DNA from 4 places in the Arthrobacter sp. WCS2018Hpa-7 genome. Region 4 is predicted to be linked to each of the others. Evidence: riboswitches for the same ligand, from Rfam matches in the RefSeq annotation. Region 4 holds a riboswitch; each other region holds the start of a gene.

Region 1 (4,174 bases), on a different contig from region 4:
ATCCACACCATCCGTGGCGCCGGCTACGTCATCAAACCCGCGGACTAGGCGTTGAGCACACTTTCAGGAGTGGCCAGGACGTCCGGTCGCAGCTGGCTCAACCCCTCCACCTGGCACTTGCGCACGCGGCTGGTCCTGGTGGCCATGGCCCTGCTGGTCGCCATCTGCGGGGCAGTGGGCGTGGTGAGCTACGCCTCCATGGACATGGTGTTCAACAGGCAGCTCGACAGGCAGCTGGAGCAGGCGTCCAGCCGCGCGAATGACTTCGGCAGGCCGCCGTCGAACTTTCCTGGATCCGGAAGGCCTGACCCGCTGGAGGCTCGCGGGCAGGCCGCTGGGACACTGAACGCCCGGATCGACGGCTCAACTGTGAGCAGCTCGGGCCTGATCGATGCCAGGGGCAATCGTGTGTCGCTCTCTACGGACGACGAGCAAGTGCTGTTGGCCCTCCCCAAGAACAGTGATCCGGCGGACCGATCCCTCTCCAACGGGGACTACCGGCTGGTGGCTGTCGAGACCGCCTATGGCGATGTGATCGTCACGGGCCTGCCGCTCGCGGACAAGCAAAGCGCCGAGGCCTCACTGGTGTGGACCATGGTGCTGGTTTCCCTGGGCGGTCTGGTCATCATCGGCCTCGCGGGAACAGTGATCATCCGGCGGACCATGCGGCCGTTGGAGCAGCTCTCCGAGGTAGCCACCAAAGTTTCGCGCCTTCCCCTCGACGCCGGTGAGGTGGCACTTGCTGTGCGCGTACCGCCGTCGGCCGCCCATCCCGGAACGGAAGTCGGCAGCGTTGGCCATGCCCTCAACCAGATGCTGAACAACGTCTCCAATGCCCTGGAAGCGCGCCAGGAAAGCGAGACCAAAGTGCGCCAGTTCGTCGCGGACGCGTCGCACGAACTCCGAACGCCGCTGACGGCCATCCGCGGTTACACCGAGCTGCTGAGGATGACCGAGAACTTCACCGATGACGGCCGAAAGTCGCTGTCACGCGTCCAGAGCCAGTCCGAACGGATGACCACCCTGGTGGAGGATCTGCTGCTCCTTGCCAGGCTGGATGAAGGCCAGCCGGTCAAGGTCACGGACGTGGACCTCACCCAGTTGGTGATCGAAACTGTCAGCGATGAGAAAGTCATGGCACCGGACCACATCTGGCAACTTCAACTGCCTGATGAGCCCGTCACGGTCCGGGGTGACGCTACGCAGCTGCACCAGGTCCTTGCCAATCTTCTCTCCAATGCCCGTAAACATACCGACTCCGGCACCACGGTGGTCACCGGCGTCATGCTCTCTGCCGATGGCAGCGCTGTGGTGACCGTGACGGACAACGGGCCCGGCATTCCAGAGGATTTCCAGGGCCGGATCTTCTCCCGCTTTGCCCGCGCCGATGCCGCGCGATCGGGGTCTGAGGGCACCTCCGGACTGGGCCTGTCGATCGTTGAATCCATCGTGGAAGCGCACGGCGGCACCGTGGAAGTGACCTCACGGCCGGGGCGCACGGAATTCGCCCTTCGACTCCCCGCTGTCGCCAACGAACAGATGTAACGAAGTCAGCAAGGCGACTCACCGGCGTCGTGATCTCTGTTACCTAAATGTGACTTCTGCGAATTCCTCCTGTACCGTCGAAAGGGTGGGTCGCCCCAACTGACCCGCATCCGGGATGCGCCGAGCTCTGCCACTTCCCGGAGTCCGTTCTTACTCCGAGGCAGAGACGGGGGACCCAGAGTCTCCGGGCCCAGGCATTTATGCCGGACCCTTGGGGTGAAGCCGCAGCGTGATGCGCGGCCGGATGACCTCATCCGAACCCGACAGCTAACTCCGCAGGCGCTGAGAGGTAATCACACATGTCTGAATTCAATGATCAGACGCGCCCTTCCGCGCGTCACCGCGATGAGCACAACGCACCGTTGACCAAGTCGCAGGCTGTCCTCAAGAACGCTGCCCGCCAGGGTAAGTCCGGCCACCGCATGTCGGTTGTTGCCGGTGTTGTAGCCGCTGCGCTGGGCGTTGCATCGCTCGGTACTGCTGCCAACGCCGCCCTGACCCTCCCCGAGGTAAGCCGCGTTGCAGAGACCCAGGCGAATGCCCAGGTCAGCAACAACAAGACAGCTGAAATCTCCGCTTCCTTGGATGCAGCCGCCGCAAAGGGCGCCGCTGACAGGGCTGCCGTGGACAAGGCCGCTGCCGAAAAGGCTGCAGCCGAGAAGGCCGCAGCGGACCAAGCCGCTGCTGAAAAAGCAGCCGCCGAGAAGGCCGCAGCCGACCAAGCCGCTGCTGAGAAGGCCGCCGCTGACGCTGCAGCCAAGCAAGCCGCCGACGCCGCTGCTGCCGCCGCCGCTGCCGAGGCCGCAGCTGCGGCCGCCGCCCCGAAGGCCGTGGACGACCCCGCCGCCGCCAAGGCCTACGCTGCCAGCATCCTTGGCAACTACGGCTGGAGCGCCAGCGAAATGACTGCGCTGAACACCCTGTGGGAGAAGGAATCCAACTGGAAGACCACCGCCACCAACGCTTCCAGCGGTGCTTACGGCATTGTCCAGTCGCTGCCGGCTACCAAAATGGCAACCGCGGGTGCTGACTGGCAGACCAACTACCAGACCCAGATCAAGTGGGGCCTGAACTACATCAAGGAACGCTACGGATCCCCGTCGGCCGCCCTGGGCTTCCACCTGGCAAACAACTGGTACTAAGCCAGACTGCTTGATCACCGCGCCGGTTCCCGCCGTTCGCACCAGTACCCACTGGAGCGGATGGCGGGAAACGGCGCGGTTTTCGCGTTTCACAGGTGCCGTCCATGGTTCACAGTGGGGTCACAGCTTCCACCTAAAGCCCTCTTAATCGGCGGGCCCATTCTGGAAACATGACGCTCACAGACCCATCTACCAGCGCTCCACCACGACGGTTCCCCTCGGCGCGCTTCGGTGGCGCGGCGTTAAGCACCACACAGCAGGGCCTTGCCCAAGCTGGGCCACAAACCCGATGCTCCCCCATTGACACCCGCGCTGCCGTCCCGGTCCTGGACGTCACCCTTCCCGTGTTCAATGAGGAAGACCGCCTGGAACAGAACCTGCGCAGGCTGCACGGACACCTTACAGACTCATTTCCGCATTCCTTCCGGATCACGGTGGCGGACAACTGCAGCACAGACAAAACCCTGAGGATCGCCGAGCGCTTGGCCCGCGAACTGCCTGAACTGACAGTGGTTCGATTCCAGCAAAGGGGTCGCGGGAACGCACTCCGCCATGTCTGGCAGTTCTCGCCATCACCTGTGCTCGCCTATATGGAAGCAGACCTTTCCACGGACTTGTCGGCCCTTGCTCCCCTTCTGGCACCGTTGCTCTCGGGCCATTCGGATCTCGCCGTCGGCACGCGGCTGGCACGGAGTTCGCAGGCGACCCGCAGTCCCCAGCGCGGATTCATCTCCCGCAGCTACAACTTCCTGCTGCACGTGGTTCTTGGGGCACGCTTTTCCGACGCCCAGTGCGGGTTCAAGGCCGTCCGCGCCGACGTCGCGCACCGCATCCTTCCACACACGACGGACGACGGCTGGTTCTTCGACACCGAACTCCTGGTGATCGCCGAACGCTGTGGTTTGCGCGTTCACGAAGTCCCCGTTGACTGGACCGACGATCCCACCTCAAGTGTCGACGTCGTACGCACCGCGCTTGCCGACCTGCGCGGCGTAGCGCGCCTGGGACGCGAACTGGGCAGGGGGCGGGTTCCTTTCACGGAGCTCCGCCGGGACATCGGCCGCATGCCTCCACCCACGGCGGCGTCCGCGGTGACAGGGCTGGTGGGACGTTTAGTTGGCTGGGCCGCGGCATCCGCTGCCGTGGTGTTCGTCGTCCTCCACGCGGCCCACGTGGTGGGCTAGGACTCCGGTTCAGCCTGCACCGCGCCGCGAACCGCGGCGATGGACGCAGCAACATCCCCTGCGTCCGTGGTCCAGTTACTCACCGAAATCCTGAGGATTTCGCGGCCACGCCACGAGGACCCGGACATCCACACCGCGCCCTCGGCCATCAACCGTTGCGTCACCCTGTGCGTCCGGTCATCACTGCCAAAGCTCACCGAGACCTGCGTGAACACGACGTCGTTGAGCACCTCGACTCCCGGGATCGCGGCGAGTCCTTCGGCCAAGGCACGGGCATTTGCAGCGAGCCGCTCCACCATGGAG
Region 2 (4,174 bases), on a different contig from region 4:
GGGCAGAAGAAACCTGGAAATTCCTCCTCCCAATGCCCACTATTCTCGGTCGTCAACGCCGAATCAAGGTGACTTTTGGCTATGTGTATAACGGTCCGGGCTCGGTTGCAGGGGGCGCATTTTGCACTGGGGATGAACAACGCAAACACGCGGACTCGGGAGGCTATCCATGGCAGAAAAAGTTCGGTAGTGTTCGAGTCACCGAATGGCCGGCAAACGTGTTCCACAGCACTTTCCGGCCATTTATTGCGGCCGCTTGGGGAACTCGGACGCGACCCCATGCGATGCCTAACGGCACACACGTCAAGGAGGAACCAAGCAGTGTCACTCACGCCTGATTCCGCCACGGAACGCACCACCACCGTGGTCATCGGAGCCGGCCTGTCCGGCTTGGCAGTTGCCAGTGAGCTCAGCCGCTACGGCGTGGGCTCCATAGTGGTGGACGGGTTTGGCGCGTTGTCCACAACCGGGCCGTCAGTCCACACAGGCATGCTTCAACGCTGCGATGCAGCCGACCCCGCAGCCATGCAGGAACGCAACGAGATCCTCCGCCACCTGCGGAACTATGCAGCAAGCCATCACCTGGATGTCCGCAGCACCACGCGGGCTGTCCGCCTCGATTTCCTTGGCTCCGACCCTTCCCAACAGATCGGCTACGGACTGGCCGCCAGCATGACCACCGCCGGGCTCAGGACTGGGCTCCACGCCTCAGGCCCCCTTGAATCCACCCGCCGCCAGTGGGCCGTCCACACTGCCAACGGCGTTCTTCTGGCGGACCACATTGTGGTCACGCGCTGCGCGCAGAGCCAATTGCGCCGCATGCTGGCCGAACTTGGCATTGCAATCGGGCAGAACCTGGTGGCTGCAATGCGGGCCGTCGGGATGCACCTTGTAGGAGTCGGTGAACTCATTACGCCCACACCCAAGGAAGTCCTTCGGCAGGCAAAGGCAGTGGGCCAGGCGATATCGTCCAAAGTGGCCCTCACCGCAGGGCCAAGCATCGCCACCGCCTAGCAGAACAAACCCGGACGACTCCAGACAAAGGCCGTCGGGCTATACAGCTGAGGCGCGCTCTATCCCGGCGTCGCACCTGCCTCTGAACTTTTCCGCACATTACTTAACGCCAAAGGCCGGTGCCTTCGAGGACTAATTCCTCAAAGACACCGGCCTTTGGTCTGAAGCGTGAGGCTTATGCGCCAGCGCGTACGTAGGTCAGGGGACCCGTAGCGGTCAACCAGCTGATCGGGTGGATGCCCGTCTGGTTGCCGTTGATGCCACCGCTGATGGCCTGGCCGTTGCCGATGAAGATGGCGACGTGGCCGGACTGAACGATCATGTCACCGGGCTGGGGGTCGCTGACAACCTTGCCGTAGTTCATGAACTGCATGGGGCCGAGGTCACCAACGGGGATGCCTGCGGACCCGAGTGCGCGCTCCACCATGGCGGTGCAGTCCTGCATGATGCCAATCTGGGCGTAAGCCGAGGCAACCATGGCAGCGTTGACGCCACCCACGGCCGGGGCAGCAGCGGGAGCAGGAGCAGCAGCGGCCGGAGCGGCAGCAGCAGCCTTGGCAACAGGAGCCGTTGCGGCGGCAGTGGTGACTGCTGCCTTCTTGGCGACGGGAGCCGGAGCAACCGGAGCAGGCTTCTCGATAACCGGAGCTGCTACGGAAGCAACAGCAGGGCGCTCGAAGTTGACGGTAGCCGTAGCCAGGGCGGTAACAACCTGGGTGGGAGCGTCGGCTGAAACGGTCTCAGCGACCGTGGCCGGGCTGGAATCCCGCTGAACCGGAGCTTCAGCAGCGTGAGCTGCAATGGAGCCGGTCAACACAAGGCCCGAGGCTGCTGCGATAACAGCTGCCTGGCGGCCAGCGCCGGAAGCGTTGCTGGCGACTGCCTTGGAGATGGAGATGAACGGATTAGGACGTACGCTGTCCGCCTTACGACGGCCGCGAAGAATGCGTGAAGACATGAAAGAGCCTCTCCCGATGCCTGCGAGGTTAGCTGTCGGATTCGGATGGGAGTCACCCGGCCACTATCCCCCGCTGTTCAGCGGAAGCTTCGTGACTTCACCCCAAGGCACGCTCGAAAGCGACCTAAAATGGGTTCCCCGTCTCTGCCGTAAGGTTTGTCTGCGAACGGATTCCGGACTGCGGCAGAGCTAGGCAATCAGGCCGGAAGTGCCCGTTACGTGGAACAGGCACAGGTACTACCGTACGCGATGATCACGCGGAAGTCACATTTAAGTAACGAGAAGCGCGCTTCCGGCGTGTCGCAGTAACCGTTTCGAGATCTTCGCAGCTACGTAGAAAACCCTGTTATTCCGCGGGAGAATCGCCATCTGAGTCGTTCGAAGCAGCGAGTTTCCTCCGCGCTGTAACAGCCAGAAAAATAACGAGACCGACAGCAACAACCGCCAAGCCCACAATGCTCCACGGGAAGGGCTGGGAGGCATCCGCGGCTGGCTCGCTGTTACCGGTTCCCGGTGCAGCCGTTCCCGGCGCTGCGGTCCCCGCCGTCGGTACTGCTGCTGAAGGTGCTGAAGCGGACGGCGAGGCTGCCGCCGAGCCGTTGGCCGCCGTCGTGCTTCCTGCGGTGGCCGTGAAGGTAAAGGTGCCCTCAATGGGGTGGGAATCGCTGCTGACGACGCGCCAGACCACTGTGTATTCGCCGCCCGGGGCGCCTTCGCGCAGCTTCTGGACCGCCTGGTTGTCGATGATCTCAACGGGGCCGTCGGCCCAGTTTTCGCCACCTGCCGTGACCGTCACGCCGGAACCGATGGCAAGCGGTCGGTTGTTGAACGTGATGGAGACCGACGCCGGGACCTGCGTCACGGCGGTACCATTGGCCGGCGTCGTGGATTCAGCGACGTCGTGGGCGGACGCGGGAGCCGCAGAAATCAGCAGGGCGGACGCGAAGGCAAGAGCAGCGACGACGGCGGCCAGAAGCGGGCGGATGGTACGCATGGGGCGGTTTCTCCTAGTGTTGGCTTCCTTACAGACTAGGCGAATCGTCCGGAGGGCCCGTACCGGACCGCTTAGGATTTGAGAGCACACTCCCCTCAATCCCCGGAGTCCTTCATGCTTAAACAAGGTTCTGCAGTAGACCGCTACTTCAAAATTACTGAACGTGGATCCACGTACTCCAGGGAAATTCGTGGCGGCTTCGCAACGTTCTTCGCCATGAGCTACATCGTGGTGCTGAACCCGCTGATTCTCTCCGGGGCGGATTCCAGTGGGGCCTCCCTCGGTTTCACGGCCGTCGCAGCCACCACGGCCTTCGTAGCGGGCATCCTGACCATCCTCATGGGCGCTTGGGCCAAACACCCGTTCGCCGTGGCAACCGGCCTGGGCGTCAACGCCTTCGTTGCCGTCACAGTCGCCTCGCACCCGGAGCTCACCTGGCCGGACATGATGGGCCTCGTGGTGCTCTCCGGCGTCACCATGCTCATCCTGGTGCTGACCGGTTTCCGTACGGCCGTGTTCAAGGCCGTGCCGGAAGCCCTGAAAACGGCGATCGTTGTAGGTATCGGCCTCTTCATTGCGCTGATCGGGCTGGTCAATGCGGGATTTGTGCGCCGAATTCCCGACGCCGCCGGCACCACGGTTCCCTTGGGCCTGGGCGTGGATGGCAAACTGATGGGCTGGCCTACCTTGGTGTTCGCAGTGGGCCTCATCCTCACCATCGCCTTGGTGGTCCGCAAGGTCCGCGGCGCCATCCTCATCGGTATCGTGGTCTCCACGGCACTGGCCGCCATCCTTGAATTCACCCTCCACATCGGCCCCAGCTTCGACGGCAAGAACGTCAACCCGCGCGGCTGGTCGCTCGTGGCTCCCACACTCTCAGAGTGGGGCGCCCCGGATCTGTCCCTTATCGGCAAAGCCAACCCGTTCGGCGCCTTTGAGCATCTCGGGTTCATCGCAGCGGCCCTGCTGGCATTCGTGATCCTCCTGAGCATCTTCTTCGACGCCATGGGCACCATGGTGGGCCTGGCCAACGAGGCCGGGACGGTGGACAAGGACGGCAACATCCCCAACGTGGACCGTGTCCTGCAGGTGGATGCCCTCGGCGCGATCGTGGGTGGTGGCGCTTCGGTTTCCTCCAACCAGATCTTTGTTGAGTCCGGCGCCGGCATCGGTGAAGGCGCCCGCACCGGCCTGGCGTCGATCGTCAC
Region 3 (4,174 bases), on a different contig from region 4:
CGGAACGGGCCCGGCAGGTGGTGCTGATGGGGCCTGTTGTCGATTCGCGGCACAAGAACGTGAGGCGCCAGTCCGTGGCTCTTTTCCTTGACGGGATGCTCCGCGAAAGCCCGGGTTCCAATTGGATCGTCACGTCGGACTATTTCCGCTGCGGTCCGCGCTGGTACCTCACTGAACTGCCCGTGATGATGAGGTACCCCACTGAAAAGCGCTTGGCTGGCATCAAGGTCCCCGTGTTGGTCCTGAGGGGAAGCCGAGACAACGTGGCCGGCCCGGACTGGTCGCTCCGGCTTTCGAGGACGGTTGACCAGGGGCGCTTGGTGGAGATCCCCGGCGTCGGGCACGTAGCGCAACATATGCGGCCCCAAGCTGTGGCCGACGCCATCCGGAGCTTCGTTACCACCACTGCGCCTCATCGCTGAGTACTAACGCACGATGCCGCCGGCATTGGCCTGCTTGTTGAGTCAGCTCCTCCCGGCTAGGCTGACGGAGCAAGAGTATTAGTAAGTTTGCTTACGAAAGGGCTGATTGTGACTGCTGCAGACTCGAATGAGGAAACCCAAGGCTTCGGTGCAACCGGCGCTACAGGGCCGTTTGACACAACATCCGATGCCGACAGCATCCACGAGGATCCCGACATGCGCCAGGACGAGGACGAGGACCCTGCAGCATCTGCCAACCCGGATCCCCTCGACGGAAACGTCACGGGCTTGGAACCCGGCGGCGGAGTACCCCCGGGAGAAACCCCGCCCGCCGAGGGCAGCATGAGCAGCGACCAAGGACACGAAGAGTAGCTCCGGCCACGACTGAACGCCCAGGCGGGACCGGCTAAGGCAGGGTCAGGATCTTCCCGAGATCGTACGCAACCGGCTCCTCCAACTGCGAGTAGGTGCAGCTCTCGGGGGTCCTGTCCGGCCGCCACCTGCGAAACTGCGTGGTGTGGCGGAACCGCTCGCCCTCCATGTAGTCGTACGCCACTTCAATTACCAGCTCGGGACGCAACGGCACAAAGGAGAAATCCTTGCCTCCGCTCCACCGGCTTTGGGCGCCGGGCATCCTGGACCCTGCAGCCCCCTCGCCTTGACTGGCCCATTCCCCCCACGGGTGCTCGCTGAGTTCCACTTGGTACGGCTCAAGCTCAGCCACCAGGGCCTCTCGCTTGGCCATGGGGAACGATGCCACCACCCCCACATGCTGGAGTCGACCGGCGTCGTTATAAAGACCCAACAGCATGGACCCCACAACTTTCGCGGTCTTGTGCCAGCGGAAGCCAGCCACCACGCAGTCCGCGGTGCGCTCGTGCTTGGTCTTGAACATCACGCGCTTGTTGGGTAAATACATCCCGTCCAAGGGCTTGGACAGCACCCCGTCCAGACCTGCGCCCTCCAACTGCACGAACCATTCCTGCGCGCGCTCCAGGGCCGTGACCGCGGGCGTGACGTACACGGGAGGCTCCGCCTTGGCCAGCGCACGCTCCAAAATGGCGCGGCGTTCGGAGAACGGCCTGCCCATGAGGTCGTCGTCGCCGAGGGCGAGGATGTCGAACGCGATCATGGACGCCGGGGTCTTCTCGGCGAGCATCCTCACCCGGCTGTCGGCCGGGTGGATCCGCTGCTGAAGCACCTCGAATTCGAGCCGATTGCCCTCGATCAGGACAATCTCGCCGTCGATCACGCATTTGTCCGGAAGGTTCTTCCGCAGCGCCTCCACCAGTTCGGGGAAGTAGCGGGTCATGGGCTTCTCATTGCGGCTCCCCAGGATGATCTCATCCCCGTCTTTGAAGACGATGGTCCGGAATCCGTCCCACTTGGGCTCGTAGTGCCCAACATCGGGGATGGTGGGGACGGACTTGGCGAGCATGGGCGAGACGGGTGGCATCACAGGCAGGTCCATAGTCAATGTCTACCTGCCGGTGCAGCGCGAAGCTAGTGTTGGGCCATGGATATCTTGCTCGCGGCGGCTGCAGTGCTCGGATTCCCGGCTCTGATGGCCGGCGTGTGGTACTGGTCATCGCGCCGGAGCGGCGAGGGCAAAGTCCGGCGTGGAGCCACCGGCGGCATGCTGGGAGTGGCGGATGAAATCTTCCGCCCGGAAACCCACCAAGCCGTGCAGATCCAGAGGATCCAGCATGAGTTGCCCGCGCCGGCACCGGCCCCGAAGCCTAAACGCTAGAACCCTCTCATCTTGGGAGGCCTACCGTCCGTTATATTAATGTGACTTTACTTTCCGGCTCATGTACCGTCGTAGGGCGACCCGTATCTCCGCTGGGCCGCTTCCGGAATGACGCCGAGCTCTGCCGCATTCCGGGATCCGCCAGACCCGCGGCAGAGGCGGGGGACCCAAAAGTTCCCGGACTTTCCAAAGTCCTTGGGGTGAAGCCGCTACGGCGGCCGGACGGCCTCGTCCGAACCCGACAGCTAACCTCGAAGGCGTTGAGAGGCAACCACCATGTCCCCAACCATGGATCAGCCGCGCCGCGCCGAGACTGAACGCGAGCGCACCAAGCCAACCGGACGCCGTCGGGCCCAACCCAGCGGATCCCCCATCAGCGTGCAGGCAGACACTGCTGCCGCACCCGGAACGACAAGCACGACGCCGGAGGCCGCCACTGCGGCCCTTCCCACCGTCGCGACACCCATCACGCGAGCGGCCGCGCGCGCGGCCGAGCGGGAGCGGGCAGCCCTGGCTGTGATCGCGCCCGCCGCCCCGGCGTCGTCCGAGGCCGAGCCAGCTGCATCCGCAACAGGAGAGCCCTCCGAAGCTGCCGAGCCGGCAACCGCGGCCATTCCGGTCGTGGAGGCCGCACAGGCTGCAGCTCCGGCTTCCACCACGCCGGGGCCTCCTACCTCGGCCATTCCGATTGTTCAGGCGTCACGTTCCGAGCAGGAGGATCCCGAGCAGCCGACAACGCCTCAGCCTGCCGCGTCCCAACCTGCCACCGCCGCCATTCCCGTTGTGGCCGCCCGCCAAGAGCCTGCTGCCGCACCCGCTTCGCCGGCACCCGTTTCACCGCGGGGCACATCCCCGGCGCAAGTTGCTGCGGCCGCCACAGCGTCGGCTTCACTGGCAAGCCGCAAGGACGTTCGAAAGCAGTCGGTCGCTCCCAGTTCTTCCAGGCCGGGAATGGGCGGATCGTCCCTTGGCCGGGAACCCCAGGCGGTCCTGCGTAAAGCTGCGTCTGTCAAGCACATGAGCCAGCGCATGGCCGTGGTGGCTGGCGCCCTCGGCCTGGTCCTGACAGCCGGGACCTTGGGGCAGGCCCTCGAGCTGCCGTTCTTCGGCCAGGAGACGCCTTCCCAGGAAGCCAACGCCTCCAATCGAAATTCGGGCACAGCGGCCCCCGCACCCAGCGCCTCCTACTCGACGGCCTCGTCACCCTCCGCGTCAGCTGCAGCGACGTCGGCAGCCGGCCAGCCGGCCACGGTTCCGGAGGCGCCCGCACCTGTGTCGCCGTCGTCCGTTCCCACCCCGAAAGTCTCCTTGGCCGACCCCGTCTGGGTCCCGTCCGCAGTGCCGTCAACCATCGCCGCGGCACCCAGCACCGCCAGCCCGGTCCCCACCCAGCCTGCGCCGGCACCCAGTGAGGTGCCGTCGGACACGATCACTACGCCACCCACGACGCCGACGCCCACAACCACACCGACGGTCACGCCCACTCCCACTCCTACCCCCACCCCGACGGGGACTCCCACGCAGACCACCAAACCCAAGCCCACGGGCAAGCCCAGCGCGGCCACCGCGCCGCAGCCCACCGAGACGGCACTCGAAGAGATCCTTAACGCGACAAAGGACGCCCTCAAATGAGCACGCGCTTGCCGCGCACCACCACGCACGTGGGATGGCACAGCCGGTACTGCAGCAGCAGCCGGACGGCCGCGTTCCGACGCCGATTGGGACGTTGGAGCTGCCAGCGGCTGAGGCGTTCCTAAAGCAAGACCCTGCGAAAAGGGCAGGCACCCCCAGGGTGCCTGCCTTTTCTTCTTTCCAATCTAGATCCGTGGCCGGCCTGCCCAGCGGCGGGCTTTCAAGGCAGCGTGCAGTTCGAGGCGGATCGCTCCGCTCAACGGGTCAGCGCCGATAAGCTGGCGGATCCGGCCGAGCCGGTTGTAGATGCTGCTCCTGTGGAGGTGAAGTTTGGTCGCGACGTCCTGGACAGAACCATCACTGTCATAGA
Region 4 (4,174 bases):
CCTCGACGTCAACCTCCTGCAGGCCATGGACGGCTATGCGCCGAATTCCCGCGTGGCGGTCACCCGCTTGGCGGAGCCCATCCAGGTTGAGCCTGAACTCCTCACCCAACTGGATGAGGGCGGTATCCGCCCCGGCGCGGCTGTCTCGCTGGAGCGCGTGGGCGAGTACATTTCCGTCCGGGTCCCCGGCATCGAGGGTGCACTGGAACTTCCGCCCGAGGTGGCGGCGCACGTCTTCGTCTCCGTCAGCTGACGCCCCCTTCCCTTCACGCGGTGTCATATCTCACTTTCGAGCTGTTGGCGCGCGTGTGACCTGCGGTTTTTCAGGATTAGTGATAAGGGACCGCCGCGCCATGCCTGTTCCTGTTGATAACGAATTTATTACTGCGGGGCTTAATCGCCTATAGTTATCTACTAGCGCTGATACCAAAGCGTTACCTGTTCCGGAGCCGAGCTCTGCCAACGGAACAGGTGTGTCATCCACCACTGGCAGAGGCGGGGGAACCACAAGCGGCTGTCTAAAGAAGCAGCCTTGGGGTGAAGTCCGCAGCAGAAGTGCCCATTGACGCAAGTCCCTCCTGGGATACCTGTGTGCCGTGAGCGCTTCGTGCGGACCGGGTCTTTGAACTCTCTGACCCGAATCCGACAGCTAACTTCGCAGGCTTTTCAGAGAGGAACAGAGTTTGACAACGCAGAACGTCAGGGGCCGCCGCCGCGCGTCCGGCCCCGCTGCTGAGCTGCGGCCAGCCCGCGTCGTATCGGAGATCCGGCCACGCGACACCGAACGCCAGGTGCGTCGCCGTAAGAGCCCGTTGCGCCAGGTTGCCGACTTCGCCGCAGCCAGTGGCGTCGGGCAAAAGGCCGGAGTTGCGCTTGCCGCCACCGGACTTGCCCTGACTGTCGGTCTGCCGGCCACGAGCCCGGTCATGGCCACCTCGGAATCCGGCCAGACCGAGTCGGCCCTGGCCGTCACAGGTGGCAGCCAGCCCGAGGTTTCCGCCGCTGCATCAGCCAAGATCGATTTCAGCCGTGCCGCAGTAGCTACCGCAGCCGACCCCGACGGCAAGCTGAAGCAACTGCTCAGCGCGCAGTCCGCCGGCAGCATCCAGCGCGCCTCGTCCACAGGCACCATGGCCAGCCCCCTGGACACCCTGACGACGGCTTCCCCGTTCGGCTACCGCGTCAGCCCCCTCACGGGTGGTTCCGGCGACTTCCACCGCGGCCAGGACTTCGTGGCCCAGTGCGGCACCGCCGTCCATGCCGCGGCCAGTGGCAAGGTCACCTTTGCCGGATGGCACGAGTACGGCGGAGGCAACCGCGTCGTGGTAGACCACGGCAACGGCCTGGAGACCACGTACAACCACCTGTCGTCCTTCACCGTCAAAGTAGGCCAGACGGTCAGCCGCGGCGACACTGTGGCGCTGAGCGGCACCACGGGCGCCTCCACAGGCTGCCACCTCCACTTTGAAGTACAGGTCAACGGTGAAGTCGTTGACCCCATGGGCTGGCTCTAAGTCCAGTTGATGGTTGTCTCTCGCATTCGTGACACACCCCGTGACCTGAATGTGACATTCGCGTTCAACTGTTGTACCGTACAAAGCGCATCGGCTTTTTAGGGGGCCGGTGCACTTGAGTGGATTGCCTAGCTCTGCCACCACTCGAGGTCCGTTCGCATAAATCGTCTGGCAGGGGCGGGGGAACCACTTCTGGTCTTCGCAAGAAGGCCTTGGGGTTAAGTCGCAAAGCTTCCTTGAAGCAGCGTGGCCGGATGACTCCCATCCGAATCCGACAGCTCACCTCGCAGGCATTGGGAGAGGCTACCTACGTGTCATCACGCACTACCCCTGCGCGCCACCGCGCTGAATCGGTTCGCACGAACCCCTTGAACACGCTTTCCAAGGCTGTTTCATCCAACGCCGGTACCGTTGGCCGCCAGGCCGTCGTCCTGGCAGCAGCCTCAGGCCTCGTCCTCAGTGTCGGTCTTCCGGCCCAGGCAGCGGACACCGACGTTTCCAAGTCGGAAGCCTCCAGCACCCAGCAGATGGTCACCACTGCGGTAGTCACCGCAGAGCCCACCGCCACTGTTTCCTTCGAAAGCCCTGTAGTGGCCACCAAGGAAGCTCCCAAGGTTGTCCAGCGCGCTTCGCAGACCACCCAGCGGACCGCGGCCAATGGCAACCAGACCACCGCAGCCGCTGTGACCGCGAAGTCGTCCGAAGCCAAGGACGCTGCTTCCAGCGCCGCCGCTTCCGGCCTCGCCGCGATCGCCTACACCGGCATCGGCCACCCGTACGTTTGGGGCGGCACCACGCCCAACGGATGGGACTGCTCCGGCTTCACCCAGTGGGTCTACGCCCAGGCTGGCATCAGCATCCCGCGCGTCAACGCCTGGACTGCCATGAAGCCCACCAGCACTCCTGCCCCCGGTGACCTGGTCATGCAGAACGGCGGAGCACACGTAGGCATCTACGTTGGCAACGGCATGATGATCAGCGCCTTGAACCCGGGACAGGGCACGCTCCTGCACTCGGCTGCCTCCACGGGCACGTCCTCCTTCTTTACCCTCCGCTAGAAACAATCCGGTTCGGGGTTCGCCAGCATGCCCCCAAGTGCTGGCGCACCAATGAGCCGCGTGTACCCCAACTACACGCGGATACGAAAAGAGAAAACCATGACCAGTGCATCCAAGGTTGCACGGCATCGCGCTGAGGCCCCCAAGACCAGCTCGCTTGCCGTGATCGCGAAGGCCGTCAGTGAAAACGCCGGCGGCGTAGGCCGCCAGGCGGCTGTTATTGCCGCAGCTTCAGGCCTGGTCCTGACCGGCAGTGTTGCTGCCAACGCAGCCGACACCAACGTGGACCGTGAGTCCACCTCGACGTCCACCCTTGACGTCCAGTCGGTAGTCCAGGCCACCATCGCTGCGGACTCCACCGTTGCCATCTCCTACGAGCGCCCCGTGGTCACCACGGTGCAGGCTCCGGCTCCCGTAGAGAAGAAGGCTCCTGCGAAGGTAGAAACCAAGAAGGCCGCAGAAAGCACGGCGACTGCCGGCAACGCCACGTTGGCCGTCAACCCCGCGGCTCCTGCGGCAAAGGCTCCGGCCGCTGCCAGTGGCCTTGGCGCTGCAATCGCCGCTGCCGCCTACGCACAGCTCGGCGTCACCCAGGACTGCACCATGCTGGTGACGAACTCCCTGGCAGCAGTTGGCATCAACTTCCACGACTGGCCGGCCGGCTACCTCTCCCTTGGCCGCACGGTCAGCGCAGCGGAAGCACAGCCCGGCGACCTCGCTTACTACGCCAACGGCGGTCTCGCCGGACAGGCCCACATCGCTGTGTACGTCGGCAACGGCCAGGCAGTCCACGGTGGATGGAACGGATCCACCACGGCACTGTTCAGCGTCAACGTCGGCTCCGGCCCGGTTTTCATCCGCGTCAACGGCTGATCCAGCATTCCGCTTTGACAGCAACACCCCGCAGGCTCAGGCCGGCGGGGTGTTCTGCTTTAACGGACGGATTCGGCTCCCGACGCCTTAACCTCGCATGAACTCTTAACGACACTGCACGGGAAACGACGGAAAAATTCGTTGATACGGCATATGAGTGCTTACCCTTATCTTGTCGATCCACAGCCCGTACAAGCAGAGGGCAGCCGGCCCTCGTGCCCCTGACGGGTGCGGCCGTGAAGAGGTACGTGCATGCGCACACTCGTTCTGAATGCTGGATATGAACCGCTGGCGGTAATAACATTCCGCCGGGCGCTGGTCCTTGTGTTGACTGGGAAAGCTAGCGTAGTGGCCGAAGGCGACGAGCCTGTCGTCGGGCCACAGGAGATTCTTGGACGCCCCTCCGTGATCCTCCTTAACCGCTACATCCGTCCCCGGTACAACAGGATTACCGCCGTGAGCCGACGCGGGGTCCTTCGCCGCGACGGCCATCGCTGCGCCTACTGCGGGAAAACAGCCCACACCATAGACCACGTCCACCCCAAATCCAGGGGCGGCGCGGATTCCTGGGAAAACCTGGTTGCGGCGTGTTTGAAATGCAACAACGCCAAGAGCGACCACACGCTGGCTGAAATGGGTTGGAAACTCCGTTTCACGCCCGGGGTGCCCCAGGGAACCATGTGGCAGATCAAAGAACTCGAGAAACCTGCGCCGGACTGGGACCCGTTC

The links. Region 4 has a riboswitch for cyclic di-AMP ahead of RQH14_RS21035 (NlpC/P60 family protein). Riboswitches for the same ligand answer to the same signal wherever they lie in the genome.
Region 1: linked by a shared signal. The riboswitch ahead of RQH14_RS16100 (hypothetical protein) and the one ahead of RQH14_RS21035 (NlpC/P60 family protein) in region 4 are both predicted to bind cyclic di-AMP.
Region 2: linked by a shared signal. The riboswitch ahead of RQH14_RS01325 (hypothetical protein) and the one ahead of RQH14_RS21035 (NlpC/P60 family protein) in region 4 are both predicted to bind cyclic di-AMP.
Region 3: linked by a shared signal. The riboswitch ahead of RQH14_RS03700 (hypothetical protein) and the one ahead of RQH14_RS21035 (NlpC/P60 family protein) in region 4 are both predicted to bind cyclic di-AMP.

What each region holds. Positions count from the first base shown of each region.
Region 1 covers NZ_JAVTJB010000015.1:108,115-112,288, reverse strand. Annotated here, with positions in the region: gene RQH14_RS16110 (response regulator transcription factor) at 1-48, shown strand, start outside; gene RQH14_RS16105 (HAMP domain-containing sensor histidine kinase) at 52-1,545, shown strand; cyclic di-AMP (ydaO/yuaA leader) riboswitch at 1,654-1,841, shown strand; gene RQH14_RS16100 (hypothetical protein) at 1,845-2,687, shown strand; gene RQH14_RS16095 (glycosyltransferase family 2 protein) at 2,858-3,871, shown strand; gene RQH14_RS16090 (aminotransferase class V-fold PLP-dependent enzyme) at 3,868-4,174, opposite strand, start outside.
Region 2 covers NZ_JAVTJB010000001.1:279,160-283,333, forward strand. Annotated here, with positions in the region: gene RQH14_RS01320 (FAD-binding protein) at 322-1,014, shown strand; gene RQH14_RS01325 (hypothetical protein) at 1,190-1,972, opposite strand; cyclic di-AMP (ydaO/yuaA leader) riboswitch at 1,976-2,168, opposite strand; gene RQH14_RS01330 (copper resistance protein CopC) at 2,319-2,966, opposite strand; gene RQH14_RS01335 (NCS2 family permease) at 3,081-4,174, shown strand, end outside.
Region 3 covers NZ_JAVTJB010000002.1:231,329-235,502, reverse strand. Annotated here, with positions in the region: gene RQH14_RS03720 (alpha/beta hydrolase) at 1-422, shown strand, start outside; gene RQH14_RS03715 (DUF6480 family protein) at 531-794, shown strand; gene RQH14_RS03710 (ATP-dependent DNA ligase) at 829-1,893, opposite strand; gene RQH14_RS03705 (hypothetical protein) at 1,939-2,172, shown strand; cyclic di-AMP (ydaO/yuaA leader) riboswitch at 2,302-2,446, shown strand; gene RQH14_RS03700 (hypothetical protein) at 2,449-3,804, shown strand; gene RQH14_RS03695 (helix-turn-helix domain-containing protein) at 3,990-4,174, opposite strand, start outside.
Region 4 covers NZ_JAVTJB010000028.1:28,070-32,243, forward strand. Annotated here, with positions in the region: gene RQH14_RS21025 (metal-dependent transcriptional regulator) at 1-253, shown strand, start outside; cyclic di-AMP (ydaO/yuaA leader) riboswitch at 438-679, shown strand; gene RQH14_RS21030 (M23 family metallopeptidase) at 684-1,514, shown strand; cyclic di-AMP (ydaO/yuaA leader) riboswitch at 1,640-1,821, shown strand; gene RQH14_RS21035 (NlpC/P60 family protein) at 1,826-2,572, shown strand; gene RQH14_RS21040 (NlpC/P60 family protein) at 2,672-3,445, shown strand; gene RQH14_RS21045 (HNH endonuclease) at 3,698-4,174, shown strand, end outside.